DNA from 3 places in the Photobacterium leiognathi genome. Region 1 is predicted to be linked to each of the others. Evidence: riboswitches for the same ligand, from Rfam matches in the RefSeq annotation. Region 1 holds a riboswitch; each other region holds the start of a gene.

Evidence for each region. Region 1 has a riboswitch for thiamine pyrophosphate ahead of thiC (phosphomethylpyrimidine synthase ThiC). Riboswitches for the same ligand answer to the same signal wherever they lie in the genome.
Region 2: it holds a riboswitch for thiamine pyrophosphate, as region 1 does, so the genes downstream of both, thiB (thiamine ABC transporter substrate binding subunit) here and thiC (phosphomethylpyrimidine synthase ThiC) in region 1, are expected to answer to the same signal.
Region 3: it holds a riboswitch for thiamine pyrophosphate, as region 1 does, so the genes downstream of both, thiD (bifunctional hydroxymethylpyrimidine kinase/phosphomethylpyrimidine kinase) here and thiC (phosphomethylpyrimidine synthase ThiC) in region 1, are expected to answer to the same signal.

The regions. Positions count from the first base shown of each region.
Region 1 is NZ_CP131601.1:3,191,885-3,200,233, forward strand. Features, by position in the region: gene thiS (sulfur carrier protein ThiS) at 1-199, opposite strand, end outside; gene Q7674_RS21475 (HesA/MoeB/ThiF family protein) at 200-985, opposite strand; gene thiE (thiamine phosphate synthase) at 975-2,192, opposite strand; gene thiC (phosphomethylpyrimidine synthase ThiC) at 2,193-4,115, opposite strand; TPP riboswitch at 4,235-4,332, opposite strand; gene Q7674_RS21490 (universal stress protein) at 4,457-4,879, opposite strand; gene crcB (fluoride efflux transporter CrcB) at 5,085-5,468, shown strand; gene Q7674_RS21500 (IS4 family transposase) at 5,509-6,840, opposite strand; tRNA gene Q7674_RS21505 (tRNA-Asp) at 7,124-7,200, opposite strand; rRNA gene rrf (5S ribosomal RNA) at 7,266-7,381, opposite strand; rRNA gene Q7674_RS21515 (23S ribosomal RNA) at 7,467-8,349, opposite strand, start outside.
Region 2 is NZ_CP131601.1:2,881,792-2,890,140, reverse strand. Features, by position in the region: gene thiP (thiamine/thiamine pyrophosphate ABC transporter permease ThiP) at 1-540, opposite strand, end outside; gene thiB (thiamine ABC transporter substrate binding subunit) at 583-1,605, opposite strand; TPP riboswitch at 1,692-1,804, opposite strand; gene leuD (3-isopropylmalate dehydratase small subunit) at 2,068-2,670, opposite strand; gene leuC (3-isopropylmalate dehydratase large subunit) at 2,686-4,119, opposite strand; gene leuB (3-isopropylmalate dehydrogenase) at 4,133-5,221, opposite strand; gene leuA (2-isopropylmalate synthase) at 5,283-6,824, opposite strand; gene Q7674_RS19975 (phosphatase PAP2 family protein) at 7,333-7,842, shown strand; gene Q7674_RS19970 (MJ1255/VC2487 family glycosyltransferase) at 7,853-8,349, shown strand, end outside.
Region 3 is NZ_CP131599.1:1,169,292-1,177,640, reverse strand. Features, by position in the region: gene Q7674_RS05415 (monovalent cation:proton antiporter-2 (CPA2) family protein) at 1-1,039, shown strand, start outside; gene Q7674_RS05410 (beta-N-acetylhexosaminidase) at 1,101-3,518, opposite strand; gene thiD (bifunctional hydroxymethylpyrimidine kinase/phosphomethylpyrimidine kinase) at 3,884-4,735, opposite strand; TPP riboswitch at 4,814-4,915, opposite strand; gene Q7674_RS05400 (TonB-dependent receptor plug domain-containing protein) at 5,327-7,471, shown strand; gene Q7674_RS05395 (hypothetical protein) at 7,481-7,699, shown strand; partial or broken gene Q7674_RS05390 (YfiR family protein) at 7,721-8,098, shown strand; gene Q7674_RS05385 (diguanylate cyclase domain-containing protein) at 8,095-8,349, shown strand, end outside.

The DNA of each region.
Region 1 (8,349 bases):
TCGCTTGAAATAACGCGATCTGATCGCCATCAGCAATGACGGTTGTCGACCACTCACTGGCTGCAACAATTCGCTGATTTATCGCGATCGCAGTACCTTGTATGGGTAAATCTAACTGCTTAACAAATTGATTGACGGTTTGCTCAGCCTCGCAAGACATAGATTCATCATTCAGCCAGATAGTTATCATGGTAGCCATTTACACAACCTCCCTTTGCTCTTGCTGACCACATACAGGGCAACAAGGAGCAGCATCAATTGATACCTGCTGCCATTTTCCTGTTAAGCCATTAAATTGCTGCAGTAAACCAAACCCAACTTCACCAACACCTGCGATAGCTTTGATCGCATTAAGCGCTTGTAACGTTCCAATAGTGCCTACAACAGGTCCCATCACGCCGTTACTACGACAGTTTTGATCTTGTGGTGGCGTTTCAGCACTTAATGGAAACACACATTGATAACACGGTGAGATCTGTCTGAAATCAAACGCCAGTAACTGCCCTCGCCAACCTATCGACGCACCAGCAATCAGTGGTGTTTGATGCTGATAACAAGCTTGATTGACCGCATAACGGGTAGCCCAGTTATCACTGCAATCAAGCACAATATCGGCCTGCTGTACTTCCATCGCGAGTTGAAAGCCTGCAAGCTTGGCTTTTACTGCACGCGTTCTCACCAATGGGTTCAATGCTAAAAGCTGATCACAGGCTGCTTGCGCTTTATTGAGTGACACATCGTTTTCTCGATAAATCACCTGACGCTGCAAGTTTGAACTATCAACCTCATCATCATCTGCAATCACCAGTAAGCCAACACCCGCAGCGGCTAGGTACATTGCTGCTGCTGAGCCTAAACCGCCCGCACCGACGATCAATACCTTGGCATTGTTAAGTGCAAGTTGTCCCTGCTCTCCCATGTCTTCGAGCATGATTTGTCGGTTATATCGAATAAAAGCAGTATCAGAGAGTCTGTCAGTTGTCATACATCACCTCACGCTGAACTAAACATTTATTGAGTTGTTCGACGGCAATCGCTGGCTCACTAGACTGGGTGATCGCACGTACCACCGCAACACTACTCACCCCTGTGTCCCAAACCACTGGCACACGCGATAAATCAATACCGCCAATCGCCACCGTTGGAAACGCATTGCCAATGAGTTGTTGATAAAGCTTTAAGCGGTGAACACCTTGCGGTAATGACGGCATTTGCTTAGTTGTAGTTGGGTAAATATGACCGAGGGCGATATAACTTGGATTAAATGCCATCGCACGTAGGATCTCGTAATACCCATGGGTTGAGATCCCCAAGCGAAGGTTGGCTTGTTGAATAGCATTGAGATCAGCAACAGCTAAATCTTCTTGTCCCAAATGCACCCCAAAAGCACCATGCTCAATAGCCAGTTGCCAATAGTCATTAATAAAGACCTGCGCATTTGCCTGCTGACCTAACGCAATAGCTTGAGCAACATCTTGCTCTAAACCTTGAGCATTCGGATCTTTGATCCGCAGCTGAGTCGTTTTCACATCCAATTCAAGTAACTGCTTAACCCATTGGACGGAATCCACCACCGGATATAACGTAAGTTTCTCACTATCAACAGGTGAAAAAGCTTCAACTGGCTGACATTCGAATTGCCAACCAATATCTGACAGCTTTGCAAAATTAGCACAAACGATATCAGGGAAAGCATCACGCTCAGTTGACCAAATGCCCATCTGCGTTGACTGGGCATAGGCTCTTGCTAGCACTAGAGCATCTTCTAAGGGGTAATCAAGCGCGAGTGCCACCAATAACATCGCTCGCTGTTGAGTCGCATTACCAAGTTCAACACTGAAACAACCACGCACGTCACCATCATGATGCCAAATATCAAGGTAGCCCCCCTTAACTGGCAAGCCACAAATTACTAAGTCTGGGCGTTTCAGTACTTGCGCTTTGAGCGATGAGAGTTTCCCATCGATAGAGCCCCATTGATCTTGGATCTCATAATCAACAGGTGTTGTGGAGCAGGCTTGTTCAAAGCCTACTCGTTTAACGCAAGAGGGTGTCGATACCTCAATCCACTCTTGGCTTGATGGCATTAACGTGACTTGCTCACCTAACTGATACTCTGCAGCAGAGGCTAATAATGGCTCAATATGCATCACCAGAGACGATAAAACCTTTGGTAAGCTTAATGTGCTCATTTAGCACTCCTCTTTCGCAGGATGATAAAGCTCGCTACCTTTCTCACGGAACTCTTGTGCTTTTTGCTGCATGCCCTCTAACGGATCGTCTAATAGCTTGATTGCTAGCTCATCAGATCGTTCAAGATCTTTTGCATAATCTCGAACTTCTTGAGAAATCTTCATTGAGCAGAATTTAGGGCCACACATTGAGCAGAAATGAGCAATTTTTCCTGACTCTTGAGGTAGGGTCTCGTCGTGATATGCACGCGCCGTTTCAGGATCTAAACCAAGGTTAAATTGGTCTTCCCAACGAAACTCAAAACGTGCTTTTGATAGCGCATTATCACGTACTTGTGCACCAGGGTGTCCTTTGGCTAAATCAGCGGCATGAGCACATAGCTTATAAGTGATAAGGCCAACTTTTACATCTTCTTTATTTGGCAGACCTAAGTGCTCTTTTGGTGTGACATAACAAAGCATTGCACAACCATACCAACCAATCATAGCGGCACCTATGCCCGAGGTAATATGATCATAGCCCGGTGCAATATCGGTAGTTAGTGGACCCAAAGTATAGAATGGCGCTTCATGACAATGCTCAAGCTGCTCTTCCATGTTTTCTTTGATCATATGCATTGGTACGTGACCAGGGCCTTCAATCATGACCTGAACATCGTATTCCCATGCAATCTTCGTTAACTCACCTAAGGTGCGTAGCTCACTAAACTGCGCTTCATCATTCGCATCAGCGACGGATCCCGGACGCAGGCCATCACCTAGTGATAGTGAAATATCGTATTGCGCACAAATCTCACAGATCTCACGGAAGTGCTCGTAGAGGAAACTTTCTTTATGGTGTGCCAAGCACCACTTCGCCATAATAGAGCCGCCACGCGATACAATGCCTGTTACGCGTTTCGCCGTCATTGGTACATATCGAAGAAGTACGCCAGCATGGATAGTGAAGTAATCCACCCCTTGCTCAGCTTGCTCTAGTAATGTGTCACGGAATACTTCCCAGTTAAGGTTCTCAGCCACCCCATTCACTTTTTCTAGGGCTTGATACATTGGCACAGTACCAATCGGAACAGGGCTGTTACGGATGATCCATTCACGGGTTTCGTGAATATTACGCCCTGTAGAGAGATCCATTACCGTATCTCCACCCCAACGGGTCGACCAAACAAGCTTCTCAACTTCTTCTTCAATCGATGAACTCACCGCTGAATTACCAATATTGGCATTAACTTTAACAAGGAAGTTACGGCCAATGATCATTGGCTCAGTTTCTGGGTGGTTTATATTGGCAGGAATAATCGCACGTCCTTCAGCCACTTCTTGACGCACAAACTCAGGGGTAATTTCTTTTGGTAAGTTGGCACCAAAGCTAATACCTGGATGCTGTTGATTTAAGACTTCATCACGGTATTTCGCACGTCCCATATTTTCACGGATCGCGATATATTCCATCTCAGGGGTAATAATACCTTGGCGCGCATAGTGAAGTTGTGTCACGCACTTACCTGCTTTTGCACGGCGGATCGGTGCACGTTCACCAAAGCGTAAATCATCTAGCGTCTTATCATCTAAACGTTCATTGGCATAATTAGAACTTAAACCGTCAAGGAGCTCTGTATCTTCACGATCTAAAATCCATTGTTCGCGAACGGTAGGCAAACCGCTGTAGATATCAATCGTCTTATCAGGATCGGTATAAAAACCTGAAGTATCGTAAACACGTACAGGTTCATTTGGCTCAAAGATAGGGGATTCTTTGCTACCACCAACCAAACTATCAGCAAGAGTGATTTCACGCATAGGTACACGAAGATCAGAACGACTTCCTTGAACATATACTTTTTGTGAATTTGGGTATGGTTGAACAGTTAATGATTCAATAAATTGTTTAGCTTCCAGTCTCGCTTGCTTGCGATTCGACATAGCAGTTTCCTTGATTTTTCAATGTAGGGGAAAATGCTTGGCGGATGGGCGTAAACAAGAGGTGTGTACTTTATGTACAGCTATGCAGATGCGTACAGTGATCATAGAAGATATGTAGCAGAAGACATTCTCTTGTTCCCTTCGCAGGTATTAGCCTGATCAGGTTCAACGGATCCCGCAATGCGGTCTCAGCCATATGGCACTCCGACAAGTAGCAATGAGTATAGAGAAGCTGTAAAAGCGCAACAACCTTTATACTGAGAAAAAATGTGAAAAGTGACAGATAACAAAAAGCCGTGTATCAACACGGCCTCTTATTACATTCAGCATATTGCTCAAGATTACTGTGAAATCAATACATCACAATTAAGGTGATTCGCTAAAGAATCGCTTAAATCACCAAAGAGGTGGAAAGTCGATTTGTGATACCCGGTGATCACAAGGTTCGCATTAAGCTCCTTGGCTAAGGCTTCAATATGTTTAGAGACATCGCCATCTGCAGTATGAATCGCTTTAACCTTGTAAGAAGAAGCAGCAATCAGTTCAGACAACTCTTTCATACGCTTTTTGGCAATAGTGTCGTGCTCTTCTTGTAATTCAACTTCAACATCAATAAAGCTGACATTGCCAATCCCTGGTTCAACATAAGCAACATGTAAATCAGCGTGATTCTGCTCAGCAATAACGCCAGCTTTTACCATCAATTTATGCGCATTTTTATCTTCAGGGTTAACCGCTAATAACACAGTTTGGTAAAGCGACATATCTAGCCTCCTTGAGCCAAGGCTCATTACAAATTCAATAATTATGATTATGATGCTATAAATGTAGCTATACAACTAACGATGTGGCTGACGAATTAATATTCGATTGAATCAATGATTGCAATATTGGAGAGTTCTCACCTTTCTAACTAGCGATTATCATGACCGCTTTCTATCATTACCTGAAAATATAAACGAGATCCCAATGAGCCAATATTTATTACTAGGATTCATCGCGCTTGGTGGTGCATTCGGTGCCTGCTCACGATACCTAATTTCTGAGCTATGCGTAATGCTATTTGGCCGTGGCTTCCCATACGGTACTTTAACCGTAAACGTGCTGGGCTCCTTAATCATGGGGTTATTGATGTCAGCACTGAATCAAGGAATGATTGAAGCTGCGCCATGGCGACCTATCATCGGCTTGGGCTTCCTAGGTGCATTAACTACGTTCTCAACATTCTCAATGGATAACGTAGTACTTATGCAGCAAGGCGAGTTTTTTAAAGCTGGTTTAAACATTTTGCTTAACGTTATTGTCAGTATCGCCGCGTGTTATGTTGGCTACCAAATCATGATGAAAAGCTAACTAACAGACATAAAAAAACCGCCAATTAGGCTAACACCTATCACTTAAGGTGTTTGGAACGAACTGGATAACGAGTTTTATTGATACGAACGGCTCTCTGCTTGGGCCGTTTTTTTCTTTCAGGTAATATGTAACGCTTTACTTGTTTTCTCATTGCTCTCAGTTTTTGAGGAATTGAACCTGGCGAAGCGATGGCACACCACATTAATTCATCTTGAATATCTCTTAACGCCATCATAAAACTTATCCGTAATGGTGAAACATTCGCTTCTGCCGCTATTCTACTTATTTCTAAGCGAACAAGATTATAAGCTATCAATATTCCCCATATTTCTTGCTCAATACCTTCTACTGATTGACTACGCAATAATATTTCATCTTCAAGCATGTCATGTTTTATTTCACCATAACTGTTTTCTATCTCCCAACGTTCGAAATAAACATCAAGCAAAGCTTGATAGCTATAATGCTCACCAACTAAGGAAGTAAGAAGCCCTTGGATATGATATTTTTGAGTTTTTTCTGGATAAAGCACTAATCGAGCTTGCCATTTTTCAGGAAGGCTTGGGTCTTTAGCTCTTGCATATTTGGATACATCCATTTCTACAATCAAATCTCGTCCTGCTTCATCAAGCTGCTTAATGACGGTATATCGCGTATTTGATTTAATTGGAGTCATCCAATGACTCGAATCATGCTGACGTTGCCAATTAATCATCAACTCGGCGCCAAGATAACATCGGTCAAAAATAGTTAAAGAATCTGGCGTTATTGAGGATATAAGCTGTTTAGCATAGTTCTCTTCACCAATATTGCTGGGACCAAATGCTACGTTGTGTATTAATCGACTACGAAGGGAGCATAAAGCACATAACCTGACGATAGGGTATTCTGTATGCTGTATCTTACCGTGTTTGACATACTGAAAGTGACTCGCTAATTCTGGAGTATCATGACTTCTAAATTGAGTTCCATCGACAGAGAAAAGGCGTAAGCCTTTCCATGTGTCTCCGCTATCTTCGGCTTTCGTCCAATATTTGGCAGTGAGTGAGAAAAGTGCTTTTAGAGGCTGTGCTGTCAATCGTTTTCGCGCCTGAGGGATAGCACTTGGTGCAATAGAATCACCTTGTGATCGCGATAATTGCAAATCAAGTTTATTCAAGACATCGGTTATCGATCTATTACGATATAGGCCAATTCCAACGATTAACCAAACAACCAATTCCGCAGGTAATTTTCGTCTGCGTATACTGGCCTTATTGGTTTCATCTAATGCTTGTTGAATCCACTCAAGAGGTAAGTCTCTTTGAAATAATGAGAGTGATTCTGGTGCTGCAAACGCATCTACATCAATGAGCCAATGTGACAACATAAAAAATACCCCCAGTTTTGCAAAACTGAGGGTATTTTTAACTATCTGAAAGATCGTGCAACCAATCAATTTCTTAAGTGATAGGTGTTAGCCAATTAGGCGGTTTTTTTATGTCTTACATCTAAGGTATTCAGACTTAAATAGCAATTAACCCGATAGCACGGCATGCCATTATTTATATCAAACTCAAAGAACTGCTTAATAATACTTATAGATAATTCGGAGAACCTAAATCGATAAATGTAAAAAAGCCCCGCTATTTCTAGCGAGGCTTCTTAATAAGTGGCGGAGCGGACGGGACTCGAACCCGCGACCCCCGGCGTGACAGGCCGATATTCTAACCAACTGAACTACCGCTCCACACGGAGATAAAACTTTCGTTTTATCCGATACCTGTCGTTCAGAACAAGTATCTTAAATTTAAAGCCTGGCGATGTCCTACTCTCACATGGGGAGGCCCCACACTACCATCGGCGCTATTACGTTTCACTACTGAGTTCGGCATGGGATCAGGTGGGTCCATAACGCTATGGTCGCCAAGCAAATTCGTTACAATCTTGAAAAGCTGATTCTCAAACACACGTTCAAGTGTTCTTGGAGTCCGTATAAAACCCCTTGGGTGTTGTATGGTTAAGCCTCACGGGCAATTAGTATCGGTTAGCTCAATGCCTCGCAGCACTTACACACCCGACCTATCAACGTTGTAGTCTTCAACAACCCTTTAGAGACCTTAAAGGTCTAGGGATGACTCATCTTGAGGCTCGCTTCCCGCTTAGATGCTTTCAGCGGTTATCGATTCCGAACTTAGCTACCGGGCAATGCGTCTGGCGACACAACCCGAACACCAGCGGTTCGTCCACTCCGGTCCTCTCGTACTAGGAGCAGCCCCTCTCAATCATCCAACGCCCACGGCAGATAGGGACCGAACTGTCTCACGACGTTCTAAACCCAGCTCGCGTACCACTTTAAATGGCGAACAGCCATACCCTTGGGACCGACTTCAGCCCCAGGATGTGATGAGCCGACATCGAGGTGCCAAACACCGCCGTCGATATGAACTCTTGGGCGGTATCAGCCTGTTATCCCCGGAGTACCTTTTATCCGTTGAGCGATGGCCCTTCCATTCAGAACCACCGGATCACTATGACCTGCTTTTCGCACCTGCTCGAATTGTCATTCTCGCAGTCAAGCGGGCTTATGCCATTGCACTAACCTCACGATGTCCGACCGTGATTAGCCCACCTTCGTGCTCCTCCGTTACTCTTTGGGAGGAGACCGCCCCAGTCAAACTACCCACCAGGCACTGTCCGTAACCCCGATAAGGGGCCCACGTTAGAACATCAAGCATACAAGGGTGGTATTTCAAGGACGACTCCATAACCGCTAGCGCGATTATTTCACAGTCTCCCACCTATCCTACACATGTAGGGTCAATGTTCAGTGCCAAGCTATAGTAAAGGTTCACGGGGTCTTTCCGTCTAGCCGCGGGGACGCAGCATCTTCACTGCG
Region 2 (8,349 bases), 310 kb from region 1:
CGGTAGCTGTTGGCGTAGTCGAGGCCATGCAATTAAGCGAAACTTACTCCATCCTGTGATCCCTAAATGAGCAGCAAGTTGATGTTGTTCAGCAGGAATACCATCGAGGCTTTGCAGTAAAAAGCGTACTGTAAGCGGCAGGTTTAAAAATACATGTGCCAGTAAGATCCCACTTAAGCCATAAATATTTAATGGTGGTAAGCCAAGTGTTCCCAAACTGTCGCTGATGATGCCGCTTTTGCCATAAATAGATAGCAAACCAAAAACGGCCACTAAGACGGGCATGACCAATGTCATCGCAAAGAGGCGAAGGAGTAGGGCTTTGCCGATAAATTGACGACGAGAAAGAGCATAGGCGATGGGGATCGCTGGAATAATACTAAGTAGCGTTGAGAGGAACGCTTGATAGAAGCTAAAACCCGTTACATGACGCAGGTAGGGATCATGCCATAAGGTTGCAAGTTGCCAGTCGCCAGCTTCACTGATTAAGGCATACAGCGCAGAAACGACAACGAAAATGATCAGCCCGGCACTGATCATACCGGGCAATAAGGTGATGCGTTTGTTCAAAGTCTTAAACCATTATTGAGTCAATGCTTGTTGCCACTCTCGGATCCAAGCTTTGCGGTGTGTTGCCACTTTATCGGCACTAAACTCAAGGGCTTTACTTGGTACGGTGAGCTCATCAAATCCTTTCGGTAAGCTTTGTTTTGTCACTGGATACATCCAGTTGTGGGTAGCGATTTGTGATTGGAAAGCATCGCTGACAATAAATTGCATGAACTCATCAGCCAGTTTTGGGTGTGGGCTATTTTTCATCTTCGCTGCGACTTCTACTTGCATGTAGTGACCTTCTTTAAAATCAGCCGCTTTGTACTGATGCTTGTTCTCAGCAATGATGTGGTAAGCAGGTGATGTGGTGTATGACAACACCATATCTGACTCGCCTTTTAAAAACATGTTATAAGCTTCTGACCAGCCTTTGGTTACAGTGACGGTGTGTTTTGCCAATTGCTGCCACATTTCCGGTGCTTTATCGCCATAGACAGACTTGATCCACAACATTAAACCTTGGCCTGGCGTTGAGGTACGAGGATCTTGGTAGATCACGCTAATGTTTTGATCTTTGATCAAGGCATCAAGACTTGCTGGTGGATTTGGCAGTTTTGAACTGTCGTAGACAAAGGCAAAATAACCATAGTCATAAGGAACAAACGTCTTGTCACTCCAGCCTTTGGGTAGTGTTAGCTTACTGGTATCAACGTTAGAGGTTGTTAGTAATCCAGTGTTTTTCGCTTCTGTCATCAGGTTATTATCAAGCCCTAGCAGAATATCGGCTTTGCTGTTTTTACCTTCAAGACGCACACGATTTAAAATAGAGACGCCATCTTCTAGTGAAACAAAATTCACCTTACAGCCATTGCATTGCGCTTCAAAGGCTTTCTTGATCACAGGGCCTGGACCCCATTCAGATGCAAATGAGCTGTAGGTGTAAACATTGAGAGTATTGTCGGCAGCAAAAGCACTGCTTGCGATAAGTGACAATGAGATAAGTGTTAGAAGAGTGGTTGTTTTTTTCACTATGCGCTCCGATATGTCCGACATCCTATGGACAAAAATAGAAAGAGAGAGCGGCACAGGTTTGAGAGCTGTCGCATCGTGCGGTGCAGCAGACTCGAACACCTAGTTAAATGTTCGAGTATCTCAATTCCTACGCCAGCATTACCTGGTTCAGGTTCGATGGGTTCTGTATAAAGCATGTATGCTTAACAATCTCAGCCAACAGGCTCCCCAATGAGAACAATGCATTGTACCTGTTACTGAAAATAAGTGATAGCGTCTGAATACACGGCCTGTTGTAGACAAAGCGCATATTATTTAAAGCAATGGCAGTATTAACACTCTCTCATCAAGATGTTGTATTCCTTGATAATAGTAAGCAATCGTTTTTCTAAACGGCTATAGAGTATTTGGTGACTAAAACCTGCTTTTATTGTTTGTTTTGTTATTAGCGACAAAAAATAAACGCCCACAAAGGGCGTCTATGAAGTTTAAAATGATGAATGATCAAGCAAGGAAGCGAGGGATTTGGCTCTCAAAGCTGGCGATCTTATCTTCGTGTTGTAGCGTTAAGCCGATGTTGTCTAGACCGTTAAGCAAACAGTGGCGACGGAATTCATCAATTTCGAATGAATAGGTTTTACTGTTTGCGGTGACGATCATCTTTTCGAGATCGACGTTGATCTCAGCACCTTCATTGGCTTCAACAAATTGGAATAGCTCATCGACTTCTTGTTCGGTTAGGCGAACAGGCACCATTTGGTTGTTGATCGAGTTACCGTAGAAAATGTCGGCAAAGCTTGGTGCGATCATTACTTGGATCCCGTAATCAGCCAGTGCCCATGGTGCGTGCTCACGAGATGAACCACAGCCAAAGTTTTCACGAGCAAGCAGAATACTTGCACCTTGATAGCGTGGGGCATTCATTACAAATTCAGGGTTGTTTTGCTCGCCTGCATCATCAAGAAAACGCCAGTCATGGAAAAGGTGTTTACCAAATCCAGTTCGGGTGACTTTCTGCAAAAATTGTTTTGGAATAATCGCATCGGTATCGACGTTGGCAGCATCTAGCGGTACGACAAGCCCAGTGTGTTGTTTAAAACCAGTCATGTTCACATCCTTTTGTTACGCAGAAGCTGCGTCTAGTTGACGAATATCGACAAAGTGACCTGCACATGCCGCGGCGGCTGCCATCGCAGGACTTACTAGGTGAGTACGTCCATCACGACCTTGGCGACCTTCGAAGTTACGGTTACTGGTTGAGGCACAACGTTCACCGGGACCTAAGCGATCGTTATTCATTGCCAAGCACATTGAGCACCCAGGTAGACGCCATTCAAAGTCGGCTTCAATAAAGATTTTATCTAGCCCTTCTTTTTCCGCTTGTGCTTTAACTTGCTCTGAACCTGGCACAACCAGAGCCTGAACATTAGGGGCAACTTTACGCCCTTTGGCAATCGCTGCTGCTGCACGCATATCTTCAATACGTGAGTTGGTACATGAACCGATAAATACCTTATCAACAGAAAAATCAGACAGTGTTTTACCTGCTTCTAGCCCCATGTAAGCGAGGGCTTTTTCCGCTGATGCTTTTTCTACTGGATCGTTAAAGCTTTCAGGTGTTGGAATTGGCTCGTCAACGGCAATCACTTGGTCAGGGTTAGTTCCCCATGTCACTTGTGGTTTAATATCTTTCGCATCAAGGGTGACTACCGCATCAAACTCGGCATCAGGATCCGATTTCAGTGATGTCCAATACTCTACTGCAGCATCAAACTCAGCGCCTTTGGGTGCAAATTCACGATCTTTAATATAATCAAACGTGGTTTGATCGGGTGCGATCAAACCGGCTTTTGCGCCTAGTTCAATTGCCATGTTACAGACGGTCATACGACCTTCCATGGTCAGATCGGTAATGGCTTCCCCACAAAACTCCACCACATAACCCGTACCGCCAGCAGCCGTGGTTTTACCGATGATCGCAAGGACGATATCTTTAGCGGTAATACCTTCAGCAACTTTACCTTTTACTTCAATCTTCATGGTCTTGGCACGAGATTGTTTTAGGGTCTGAGTTGCTAGAACGTGCTCAACTTCAGAAGTACCAATACCAAAGGCTAGCGCGCCAAAGGCACCGTGAGTGGCGGTGTGTGAGTCACCACAAACAATGGTCATACCCGGTAGCGTAATACCTAGCTCTGGGCCCATAACGTGCACAATACCTTGATATTTATGGTTTAGATCGTACAGGGTGACGCCAAATTCTTCACAGTTTTTGGCTAGCGTTTCCATTTGAATGCGTGCCATTTCACCAGAGGCATTAATGTCTTTAGTTTGAGTAGAGACATTGTGATCCATGGTTGCAAAGGTTTTTGATACTTGGCGTACTTTACGACCTTTTTCACGCAGACCATCAAAAGCCTGTGGTGATGTCACCTCATGTACTAAGTGGCGATCGATATACAGGATCGGGTTTTCGCCTTGTGCAGCAACAGCAACGTGGGCATCGTAAACTTTCTCGTAAAGCGTTTTAGGGGCGCTATTATTAGTGTTCGACATTGCTCATGCTCCCTTATGCTTGCTGAATGTATGCAGCGATCTTATCGCCCATTTCAGAGGTGGTTAATGCAGGTTTATCACTGGCAAGATCGGCGGTGAGTTCGCCGGCTTCCAGTGCTTGTGATACTGCTTGCTCGATGGCGCGTGCGGCTTTTTCTTCGCCAAGGCTGTAACGTAGCATCAGTGCTGCTGATAGGATCTGTGCCACAGGGTTGGCGATATTCTTATCGGCAATATCAGGTGCAGAGCCGCCCGCAGGTTCGTACATGCCAAACTTGTCTTGGTTAAGACTGGCGGATGGCAACATACCCATAGATCCTGTGATCATGGCACATTCATCCGAAATGATGTCGCCGAAGATGTTTGAACATAGCATCACATCAAACTGCGAAGGATCTTTAATAAGCTGCATCGTCGCATTATCAATATACATGTGGCTAAGGCTGACATCTGGGTAGTCTTTTGCCACTTCTTCGACCACTTCACGCCATAGAATTGAGCTTTGTAGTACGTTCGCTTTATCAATCGAGCACACTTTCTTGCTACGAAGACGTGCTGATTCAAAGGCAATTTTGGCAATACGTTCAATCTCATAACGGTAATAAACTTCAGTATCGAACGCTTTTTCTTGATCGCCTTCACCTTCACGACCTTTTGGCTGACCAAAGTAGATACCGCCCGTTAGTTCACGTACTACCGCAATATCAAAGCCACGCTCAGAAATATCAGCACGCAGTGGCGAGAACTTCTCAAGACCACGGTGGATCTGTGCTGGGCGAAGATTACAAAATAGTTGGAAGTGTTTACGTAGCGGTAGTAGGGCACCACGCTCAGGTTGATCGTTTGGCGCAAGATGTTCCCATTTAGGGCCACCGACAGAACCAAATAGTACAGCGTCAGCCTCTTCACAACCTTTTAGGGTTGCATCAGGTAGTGGACTGCCGTGGTTGTCGATAGCAATACCGCCCACATCGTACTCTGTGCGGGCAAAAGTGAGATTAAATTTAGCTTCAACAGCATCTAGCACTTTATGTGCTTGCTGCATTACTTCTGGGCCGATCCCGTCACCGGGTAGAACTGCAATTTTGTAAGAACCTGCCATGGCTTGTTGCTCTCCGTAATTATTTAAACATTAAAATTTGTTATCTGGGTTTGCTATTAGCTCAATGAGCAGAGCGCTGTTTGATCTCTTCAATTTGATCTGCACGGTGAATACTATTAATAACATGCAGTAGGGCTTGACCAGAAGCTTCAACAATATCTGTTGCGAGACCAGTACCGTGGTACTTTCTGCCTTTGTAGTTTGCGATAATATCTGCCTGACCTAAGCCATCTTCACCTTCACCCTTGGCGGTTAGATCAAACTTATCCAATACGATGTCGTAACCCGTTAAACGGTAAATACATTGGTATAGCGCATCAACCGGACCATTGCCGACAGCTGCTTCACACTTTTCTTCATCACCACATTGCAGCTTGATGCTGGTGGTTGCCATTACGCTACCTGATTGCACACTTAGGTAATTGAGTTTGAAGTAGTCATCTTCATCACGTAGGTTGGAAAAATGCATCAGTGCTTCAAGATCGTAATCAAACACCTGACCTTTACGATCTGCCAGTTTTAGGAAATCAGCGTACAACTTATCTAGGTTGTATTCGTTTTCGGTGTAACCCATGGCATCCATATGGCTTTTCACTGCTGCACGACCGGAACGGCTGGTTAGGTTTAGTGCTTGGTTTTTCAGACCAATAGACTCTGGTGTCATGATTTCATAGGTGTTCTTATTCTTTAGCATGCCATCTTGGTGAATACCTGAGGAGTGACTAAAGGCATTAGCACCGACAATCGCTTTGTTGGCCTGAATAGGCATGTTACATAGTTGGCTGACCATTTTACTGGTGCGATGAATTTCATCGTGTTTGATATTAGTCGTCACGCCAAGTAGCTCCTGACGGGTTTTGATGATCATTGCGATCTCTTCTAGCGAACAGTTACCCGCACGTTCCCCTAAGCCGTTAATCGTCCCTTCCACTTGGCGAGCACCCGCTTGAACCGCCGCCATTGAGTTCGCAACAGACATTCCTAGATCGTCATGACAGTGAACCGAGATGATGGCTTTATCGATATTTGGTACACGGTTAAATAGCTGAGTGATGATGCCACCAAATTCACTTGGTAGGGTGTAGCCTACGGTATCTGGAATATTAATGGTGTTCGCGCCTGCATTGATCGCAGCTTCTACCATACGACACAGGTTATCAATAGGAGTACGGCCTGCATCTTCACAAGAAAACTCGACATCATCGGTATAATTGCGAGCACGTTTAACTGCGGCAACACCCATCTCAATCACGTCATCATAGCTGCGACGCAGTTTGTCTTGGACATGAACGGTAGAAGTGGAAATAAAAGTATGAATACGAAAAGCTTCTGCGACTTTTAAGGACTCTGCCGCCACATCAATATCTTTCGCAACGGCACGAGAAAGGGCACAAACGCGGCTATTTTTGATGTTTTTAGCAATCGTCTGTACTGATTCAAAATCACCGGGTGATGAAACAGGGAAGCTGGCTTCAATAACATCAACACCTAGACGTTCTAATGCGTATGCGATCTGTAGTTTTTCTTTAACGGTTAGGCTTGCTGATAGCGCCTGCTCACCGTCACGTAGCGTAGTATCGAAAATAATGACCTGATCTTTCATTGCTACTTCCTTTTAGTCTATTACCGTTACAGGTTAGTTCGCATTCACTTGCGCTAGTCGATATATGAAAAAACCCGCGCAAGTAGCGCGGGTTCTAAAATCGTTAGTGGCATTTCCCACCCATAAGCAACCCGCGCGATTAAGTCACGATAAGGAGGAGGCTTAGGAGTAATGAGAAATGCTTTTTCATTTTGTACACACTTATATAAAGTTAATTAACAAATGAATACCAAATAGACAGGTCAAAGGTCAACCAATAATTACGTTTATTTTACGAATATGCCATTAAGGTGTTGATTTTAAATTAATGGAAAGTGTTGTTTCACGATATAAGTAAAAGACATAAAGCTATCGATACTGTTTTAGAGTGTTTTCATGACTTACTTTTTATTAACATTTAATTGCTTTTAAATAGAGAAATGGATTGTCATTGAGTCTCCTTTGAAGCTTAACCCTGCTGTCATAACTCCTTTTTATGCTAGTGATAATTATAAAAGGAGATTGATAGATGACGTTATTAAGCCCAATCCAGCGTTTTGACTATGCGTTTTCAACGCTTTGCCTTTGTCATCGCTTTACCCCTTCCTTAGCCAAGATCAGCCGTATTGTTTCTCGTACTGGTGATGGTCATCTTTATGCTTTGATTGGCTTGATGGTATGGTTGATTGATGATCAACAAGGTAGTGCATTTCTTCGCTATGGCTTATTGATGTTTCTAATTGAATTACCCTTGTATTGGTTATTGAAAAATAGCTTCAAACGCGATCGCCCAGTCAGTTTACCCACCTTTATTAAACCTTCCGATCGCTACAGCTTGCCGTCAGGTCATACCGCGGCTGCTTTTATGATGGCAGCTTTGATTTCAAGTTTTTTTCCTGCTTTTAGCTTTTTGGTTTGGTGCTGGGCTGGCTGTATTGGGCTATCTCGAGTGTTGCTGGGAGTGCATTACTTTAGCGATATTGTGGCAGGTGCGTTATTAGGCCTTGTTTGCTTTGAATTAGTCAGTGTTACCTTGTGAGGAATAAATAATGAAAATACTTTATGGGATCCAAGGTACAGGCAATGGTCATATTTCTCGTGCTCGCGAAATGGCTCGGGTTTTTCAGGCGTTAGACTGTGAGGTTGATTATTACTTTTCAGGTCGAGCCTCAGACAAATTTTTTGATATGAGTTGCTTTGGTGACTTTCAAGTAGGTAAAGGGCTAACGTTTGTTACCGAGCAAGGATGTGTGCAAAAGTGGAAAACGTGGCGTCAGTTGAATTTAGGTTATTTCCGTCAAGAAGTGAAAACGTTAGATTTATCCTATTATGATTTGGTGCTTAATGATTTTGAGCCAGTAACGGCATGGGCAGCCAAGCAACAGCAAGTACCGAGTTTATCGCTTAGTCACCAAGCGGCATTTCTTCATCATGTACCTAAGGTCAATGACAGTCTATTTGATCGATTATTGACGCGTTATTTTGCTCCAACTCAGTATCAAATTGGACTGCATTGGTATCATTTTAACTGTCCAATATTACCGCC
Region 3 (8,349 bases), on a different contig from region 1:
TATCGACTTTAGCGTGCTGTTTGATCAATTCGGTACTGTTATTGGCATTACTGTTGGTGTGATGCTAGTGAAGTTTTTGGTGCTGTTATTGCTATCGTTTATCTTCAAAGTGAAGGGAAGTGATCGCTGGTTATTTGCACTAAGTCTGGCACAAGCTGGTGAATTTGGCTTTGTATTATTAAGCTATACCGTACAAAACAATGTACTGCCTGAGTCAATAAGCCAGACGTTATCGCTAGTTGTGGCGTTGTCGATGTTCCTAACTCCGGGCTTATTTATCTTGTTTGATCGCGTTATTTTGCCGCGCTTTAGTGAAGCGAAGAATGAACGAGAAGCCGATGAAATTGATGAACAAGGTAAAGTGATCATTGCTGGTATTGGTCGTTTTGGTCAAATCGTTAACCGCTTATTGGCATCGAACGGTGTAAAAACCGTGGTGCTCGACCACTCGGTAACGCAAATTGATAACATGCGTCAAATTAACATTAAGAGTTTCTTTGGTGATGCAACGCGCCATGACTTGTTACATACCGCGGGAATTGAAGAAGCAAAATTATTCATTGTTGCTATTGACGATAAAGATCGCGCGACAGAGCTGGTGCATTATGTGAAGCAGACATACCCGAATGTACGTGTTTTAGCCCGAGCTTATGATCGTGGTCATCACTATTCACTTCGCTGTGCTGGTGCTGATTATGTGATCAGTGAAACTTACCGTTCTGCATTGGCATTAGGTACTGAAGCACTGAAAAACCTTGGTGTACACCCATTTAGAGCTGAGCAGCAAAAAGCAACCTTTGTGGAAACAGAAGCGAAGAGTAAAGAGAAGCTGTATCAAACATGGGCAGAAAGTACTGATGAAGATCGCTTTAATACCTCTTATGTTGAGCTATTCATGCAGCTAGAGTCCACTTTAGGTGAGGCAATGAAACAAGAACGTACGGACAAACATACTAAGTCTGAGCGTGGTTGGACACCGCCGCCAAAGCGATTCAATGAAGAAGTTGAGCAAGATTTAGTGGATAAACACGAAAGTTAATTGCTTGATACGTAAAAGAAAAGGAGCCAATTGGCTCCTTTTTTATTAATGGTTATAGCTGTTAGTAAGCATGACTCAGTAGCGTTTCTACTGGGTAGACAATAGCCACGATTAATTCATCTTGGATCGGTTTTGCTTTAGCAATCATTTGTTTAATTGTGATGATTTGCTTTTGGTCGAGCTTTTTACCTGATTGAATAATATCGACTAACTCAATCCCCGTGCGTGATAACAAATCAACTTGCTGAACAATAGGTTCAACTTGGGTAAGTAAGTGGTTGCTAGCAATAATTGGCATCACCGCTTGGGTATTATCAGCCCAACGTTGGAACATTGCTTTAATATCTGTGCTTAGCGTTGCGTTATTTGGATCTTTCACAAAGGCATTTACCTTTTGTGTTAACGCTCTAACTTCTAAACTTTCGGGTGGTAAGGTATCTGCTAAGCGATTGAGAGGATCGAATTGATCATAGTTTTCGTTCACCCATTTCTCATGGTGGCGATGATAGTATTGTGCTTGTTCAATCGCTTCTGATAGCACTTGCAGTGGCGCAATATCATGTCCGTTAGCAAGACGCTTTAGCCCTACCATACTATTCCATTGATGTTGTAATCCTACCGATAGTGTTGACCAATCATCCATGGTTTCCATACGCTGATACATGCTATCTTCATCTGTAATAGAAGCATCAGACCATAGACGCTCGGCAATCACGTAAGAGCGAGGCCACATGCGTAATTCAAGCGTATCGTATTTAACGTTTTCAGCCCATAAAGTGATTTCACCACCAAGAATGCGATCTTGTTGTTTTTGCTTCAATTCAACTGGCTTGGGTGCGGTTGGATATTGACTACCTTCGATGTTTGAAGCTGCAATTAGCTTTCCTGTCATTGGATAGTTGGCATTACCGACCTGCATATCACCAGTTAGTACGCCATCTTTTAGCACTACTTTAGGTATGGTTTTACCCATCCAAGAATCCATCCAAAATTGGGTGACACCCTTAATGCTTTGAATATCAAAAATCGCACGACGGGATTTACCTTTGTAATCGATAAAGCCACGTTGAGTGCCATCTTTCGCAGTGATCAAAGTAAATGTTCCTGTAACGGGACTGCCTTTTTTACGAGGAGCAGAAAACGCCCAAGTTTGCCATTGCTCACCTTCGGCAATGACATCATTGACTTGAAGTGGCTTTGGCATCGGATCATTACGATAGTGCATTGCAGCAGGTTGCGCCTGATCAATGTAGTAGCCCGTGGAAAGAATACCTTGATAACCATCATTAGCAGATTCACCTAAAGAGTCGTGACCACGCCATGATTGGATCACAATGCTCTTAGGTAGATCTGGGTGATAGGTTTCATCCCAGCCGATCATTTTTCGTTTATGACGTTTTAAAATCTGCTCGACGCGTTGGTTAAAATAAGCGTGAAGGGCGAGCGCATCTTTCAAATTATTTTCTTTCATGAAACGCTGAACATGAGCACTGTTATTCCATTGCTCAGGATCAACTTCATCACCACCAATATGAATATATTCGTCAGGAAATAGCTCGGTAACTTCCCTAATTAAGGTGTTAATGAATTTATAGACTTCAGGTTTAGTCGGATCCAGTAAGGGTTTATGAACCCCCCATTTACGCTCTATTTGATAATCTTGTACTTCGGTCATTAGCTTAGGGTAAGCCGCGGCAATTGCGCTAGCATGACCGGGTAAATCCACTTCTGGAATGACTCGAATACCAAGGCTATTGGCATAAGCCACCACATCTTTAATTTGTTCTCGGGTATAAAAGAGTCCGTCTGAGCCTTTCTCTTGTAGGTTAGGGTAGGCAACAGATTCTAAACGCCAGCCTTGATCATCGGTTAAGTGCCAATGGAATGTATTGAGTTTGGCTGATGCAAGACCATCAAGTTGACGTTTAATCACATCAACAGGAATAAAGTGGCGAGCTGTATCAATTAATGCTCCGCGCCAAGGGAAGCGAGGTGAATCTTCAATGGTGACGGTAGGAATGTTGAATCCATTGGTATCGGATTGAATCAACTGCAAGAAGGTTTCAATACCGCGCATTGCACCATAAGGCGTATTAGCCGTTAATTTGGCTTGTTTACTGGTTACGTCTAACTGGTAGCTTTCATCTTCTTTTGCTCGTTGCACTTTTGTTGGTGCTGGCGCTTTAACATCAATCGTCAGTGTAGGTGTTTGGTTTTTAGTTTGAATAGGTGTTGTGCGAAACAGCCCTGTTTGCCTTTCAATGCGGTGATTTAGGCGTTCAACCAATGAGATCAATCGTGGTGAAGTGAAGCCCGTTAATTGCGCATTGAAATGACGATCAATTACTAAAGGGGTGCTATTGGTTAATGACACTTGCTGAGGGTAAGGCATTAACTGAAGATCTGTATTAGGTTTTGCTGCCATAGTAGGAACCGAACATAGTAAGGCAATGCTGAATGCTAAAGGTTTTAAGTTCATATTTTTCTCTAAGCGATGGGGAGCCGTAATAAGGTCTAATTTAGTCGCTTGGAGATAAATATCCTGACAATCTAATAAAAATAAGAACCTTATCTGAGTAGTAAGGCTTTATCACTTAATGCTAGATCACGAAATACCATATTACTTGTTATATTTATGTTACTTGAAGATAAATAAAAATAAGAAGACTAATAGCACTAAATTGCTAATTGACGAAATAAGCGTGATCCGCTTAAAAGAATAAATAAAATTAGGAAAAAAATGACAAAGTGTAGCGTGGTTACACTGCGGTTGTGATGTTCGTTCATGTGTTATCCCTCATTTATCATATTGATATATGAGGGATATTTCGTCGTAATAAGCGATTAAGAGCCGTGGTTGTTCGTTGTTTTGGAACGTAATGCAAAGAAATGATCAACAGGACCATGACCATGCCCGATATCGAGCTGATCGGCATACTCAATTGCCGAGGTAATATAGTGCTTTGCCAGTTGTACGGCAGACATAAGTGTATAGCCTTGAGCAAGATAAGAGGCGATAGCTGATGATAATGTACAACCTGTTCCGTGGGTATTACGGCTTTGGATTCTTGGCGCAGAGAAGATTTCTATCTCTTGCGGCAGAATCAGTACATCATTACTTTCGTTAGTGCATTCAAGATGCCCACCTTTAAGCAATACTGATTTTGCACCAAGTAAACGTAGTTCATCTATCATTGCCAACATGCCATCTTGGGTATTTGGCATAGCTAACTGGGTTAATGCCGCGGCTTCTGGCAGGTTTGGGGTAATGTTATCAGCAAGCGGTAGTAGTGCTGTTTTAAGGGTTTTTATTGCTGTTTGTTTTAATAAAGGATCACCGCTGGTGGCAATCATCACAGGATCGACCACTAAAAAACGTGGCTTATATTGACGTATTTTCGCCGCGACCAGCTCAATGATATCGCTATCAGCAAGCATACCGACTTTAACTGCGACAATGTTTAAATCACTAAATACAGCATCTAACTGTTTTTCAATAATCGGCAAAGGGATAGGGTGAACGGCAGAAACCCCAAGGGTATTTTGTGCGGTGATAGCGGTAATCACAGAGCACGCATACCCGCCAGTGGCTGATATTGCTTTGATATCTGCTTGGATACCTGCACCGCCACCGCTGTCTGAGCCTGCAATGGTAAGAACGATGGGGGTTGTTGCTTTATTGAAAGTGACTGACATAGCATATCTCTATAATAAAGCGTAAGAAGTGCTCGCTTAAAAGCGTGTATCAAAACTTACCTTTAAGCGTCAATTAAATAGCAATTGATTTTAGTTCCTTACGCCAGTACTAACTGGTTCAAGTGAATACGGGTTCCACATTGGATGTGATCTCAGCACAAGGCTCCCCGACTAAGTGTTATATAGTACCAAAAAGATGAGCATGAGGCTGCTATTAACGGAGATTCATGAGATTTAGTTAGTTAATGAATTTGATTATTTTGTTATCTAAGTAATAGGTAAGCTATCTAGTTGTTAACTGCGTCTAATTATTTACATTTGGTTAAGAAAAAAATTATTCTCTAAAAGAATTTAAAGCGTAACTAAATATTAATAACTATGGCCTTTGATGAGTATTATTATTTTTTTTTAGTATTAAGCTTATATTGTTGGATGGTTAATATAAAAATTGTTTATTTTTTAAATGAAAATAACCTGTTTGTTATGCCTTTTTGGTATTTTTGAGTGGTATGGATATATATAACCTTATTATTAATAACCATAACTACTTTGATAGAATTTAGGAGGGAACGTTTACCTAACATAATAACCATGAAGAAAAATTTACATTCGTTATCGTATTTCTTGTCGGCATTCATATTGTCATTCTATAGCGCAGCTTCGGCGTCATCTGACATTGATAATCTGATGTCGATGGACTTAGATGAGTTAACAAGTCAGAACGTAACGGTAACGACGGCAGCAAAAAAAGAGCAGCCGCTTAATGATGTACCTGCTGCTATCTATGTGATCACGAATGAACAAATTCGTCGAAGTGGTGTTCGCTCTATTGCTGAAGCATTAGCGTTGGCACCGGGTGTGCAGGTAACAAAGCTCAGTGAATTTAACTGGCAAGTTTCTCTTCGTGGTTTGAATGAAACGCTATTTAATAAATTGCTCGTCATGGTAGATGGGCGCAGTGTTTTTAGCCCTCTAATGTCAGGTACTTTCTGGCACACCATTGATACCATTTTAGATGATATTGATCGTATTGAAATCTTACGTGGTTCTGCTGGCACGATGTGGGGCGGTAATGCGACCAATGGTGTCATTAATATTATTACTAAAAATAGTAATGAGACTCTCGGTCAGTTTTTTGAAATAGCCCATAGTAAATATAATTATAAAGAAGCTGACTATCGTTATGGCTTTCAGCTAAATGATTTTACAACAGCAAGATTATCAGTAAAAGGTGTTCAATCTGATTATTACTCGTTTAATGATGATGAGTGGAATAACTATAACGTTGCTTTTAGAACGGATTATATTGAAGACGATCAGTTTTTAACTTTCCAGCTAGGTGGTTATCACACCAAGTCTGAGCATTCTAGTTGGTACACCTATGATTTTTTAGAACAACCCCTTCATCCTTTGTATCCTGATACTGCTATTGTCGCTAATCCTTCGTTATTAAAGGATTATTCACGTGGGGTTTATTCGAGCCTTAATTTTGGTAAGACACTTGATGACACCCAATATAAAGGCTCATTTTGGATTGATAATAATTCACGTACAGAGCCAACAGCGAATGGTCAATATAGTACTGTGAATGGTGATCTATTAATGATCAAACAGCTTAATGAACAAAATGAGTTAACAATGGGTATTGGTGCCCGTTATACACGCCTAAAGATCCCAACCGCCAAAGCTAATTATTATACTGGTATGCAACCTTATCAGCGCTTGGCTTATGAGCGTGTGCAGCGAGAGCAGATTTATAATGTGTTCTCACAGTTAGAAACACAACTAACGGATAAGCTGACATCGAGCCTTGGTGTTAAAGTTGAGCACTTTACACGTAACGATACAACAGAGTTACAGCCGCAATTAAGGTTACATTATAAAGCGACAGATGATCATCAATTGTGGACTGGTATTGGTCGCGCTGTAGTAACGCCATCTGCGGTTGATTCAACAACGGACATGTTTGTTTTAGGTAATGCGATCGCTTCTATTCCAAATTGTGATTTATCTCAGCATCCGTCTTGTGTCGGTATGTATCCTGCGATGAACTATACCGCGGGTAATAAGGATATGGATAATGAATCAGTTGTTACTTGGGATGCGGGCTATCGTGGAAAAATAACTGACACATTTTCCCTTGATGCCACTGTTTTTTACAGTGAGTACGATAACCTACGTATGATTGATGATGGTCGTTGGATCTGTACTTATGGTTATTGTGAAGATGGCACTACATTACCAGGTGGAACGGCGATCTTTAGAAACAGTTATAGTGATAATTTAACAGCACAGAGTTATGGCGCTGAGTTAGCTTTGTTTTGGCAACCCTCAGAAGCGATCAATTTCAATACCTCATACAGCTTTATTGATACACAAGCAGAGTGCGATTCACGCTATCGAACGTGTGATACATATCTCAATGGCGGTTATAAAGCATTATATGATCATCAGCCGAACCATTATGGTTCGATCCAAATGATGTGGACACTTAATCCTCAATGGCAAATTGATTGGTGGTTAAAACATAAAGGTTCAGTGTCATCATCACTGGAATATTATGAAGCACCTGCGATTACTACATTGGATTTACGCGTTGCATGGCAGCAAAAACACTCGTGGTCATTGGTAGAGTTTGTTGTTGATGGTTTAGGCAGTTCGACCTATGAAGATATGCCCAATAAAGCACCGTTAGAAGAAACGGTATTTATGCGTCTATCGTGGACAACACTTTAGTGGGGCTAAATGCAAAGTAACGATTGCGCACCGAACAATAAAATGAAACAGAAAGTAGTAGGGCTTATCGGTAAGCCTTACCATTTTTGCCGTCTGTACATTTTATATTTTGTGGTTGCCTTGGCGCTTTGTATTAATACCTTAGCTCATAAAGTGCATGCTCATAATGCTGCCGATTATGAAATTTCCGCAGTGTATATTTACCGTTTCTCGCAATTTATCACGTAGCTAAAAACAAGCGAAAAATTAACGTACTGCACACTCGGTACTGATAAGGTAGCGTTAACATTAAGTCGTTTACTTAAAGCCAATAACATTGGAAATAACATCGTCACGTTAACGAATATTAATCAAATTGACCAATGCCAAATTGCCTATATATCTCCTCAACGAGAGCAAAAATTGAATCAAATACCTATTGAGCAAGGGGTGTTAACTATTGGCTCAGGTCAATCATTTTTAAATAAAGGCGGCATGATTGAATTGCGTTCAATGGACAATAAAGTTCGTCCTGCAATTGCACTGGTTAACGCTAAAAGAGCAAAGCTTTCTATTAGCTCTAAATTATTAAAAATTGCCATTTTGCCAAAGCTAGAAACACAACCTGTGAAAGGAGTGCAGCCATGAGCAAAAATTGGATGAACTCTTTATCATTAAGCCAACGTTTATATTTGCCTCTGGTCTTTTTTGTTGTGGTGTTGTTTTTGGTATTCCAAACATTAGGTTCGTATAAATATATCGAAAGTGAAAAGCAGAATTTAGTTAATCGAATCAATATTCTCGCAACAGGTATTGGTACAAACTTAACTGCTGCGATTCAATTTGATGATCCATTAACGGCAAATGAAATATTATCCGCATTTTGTGCCGACCCTATG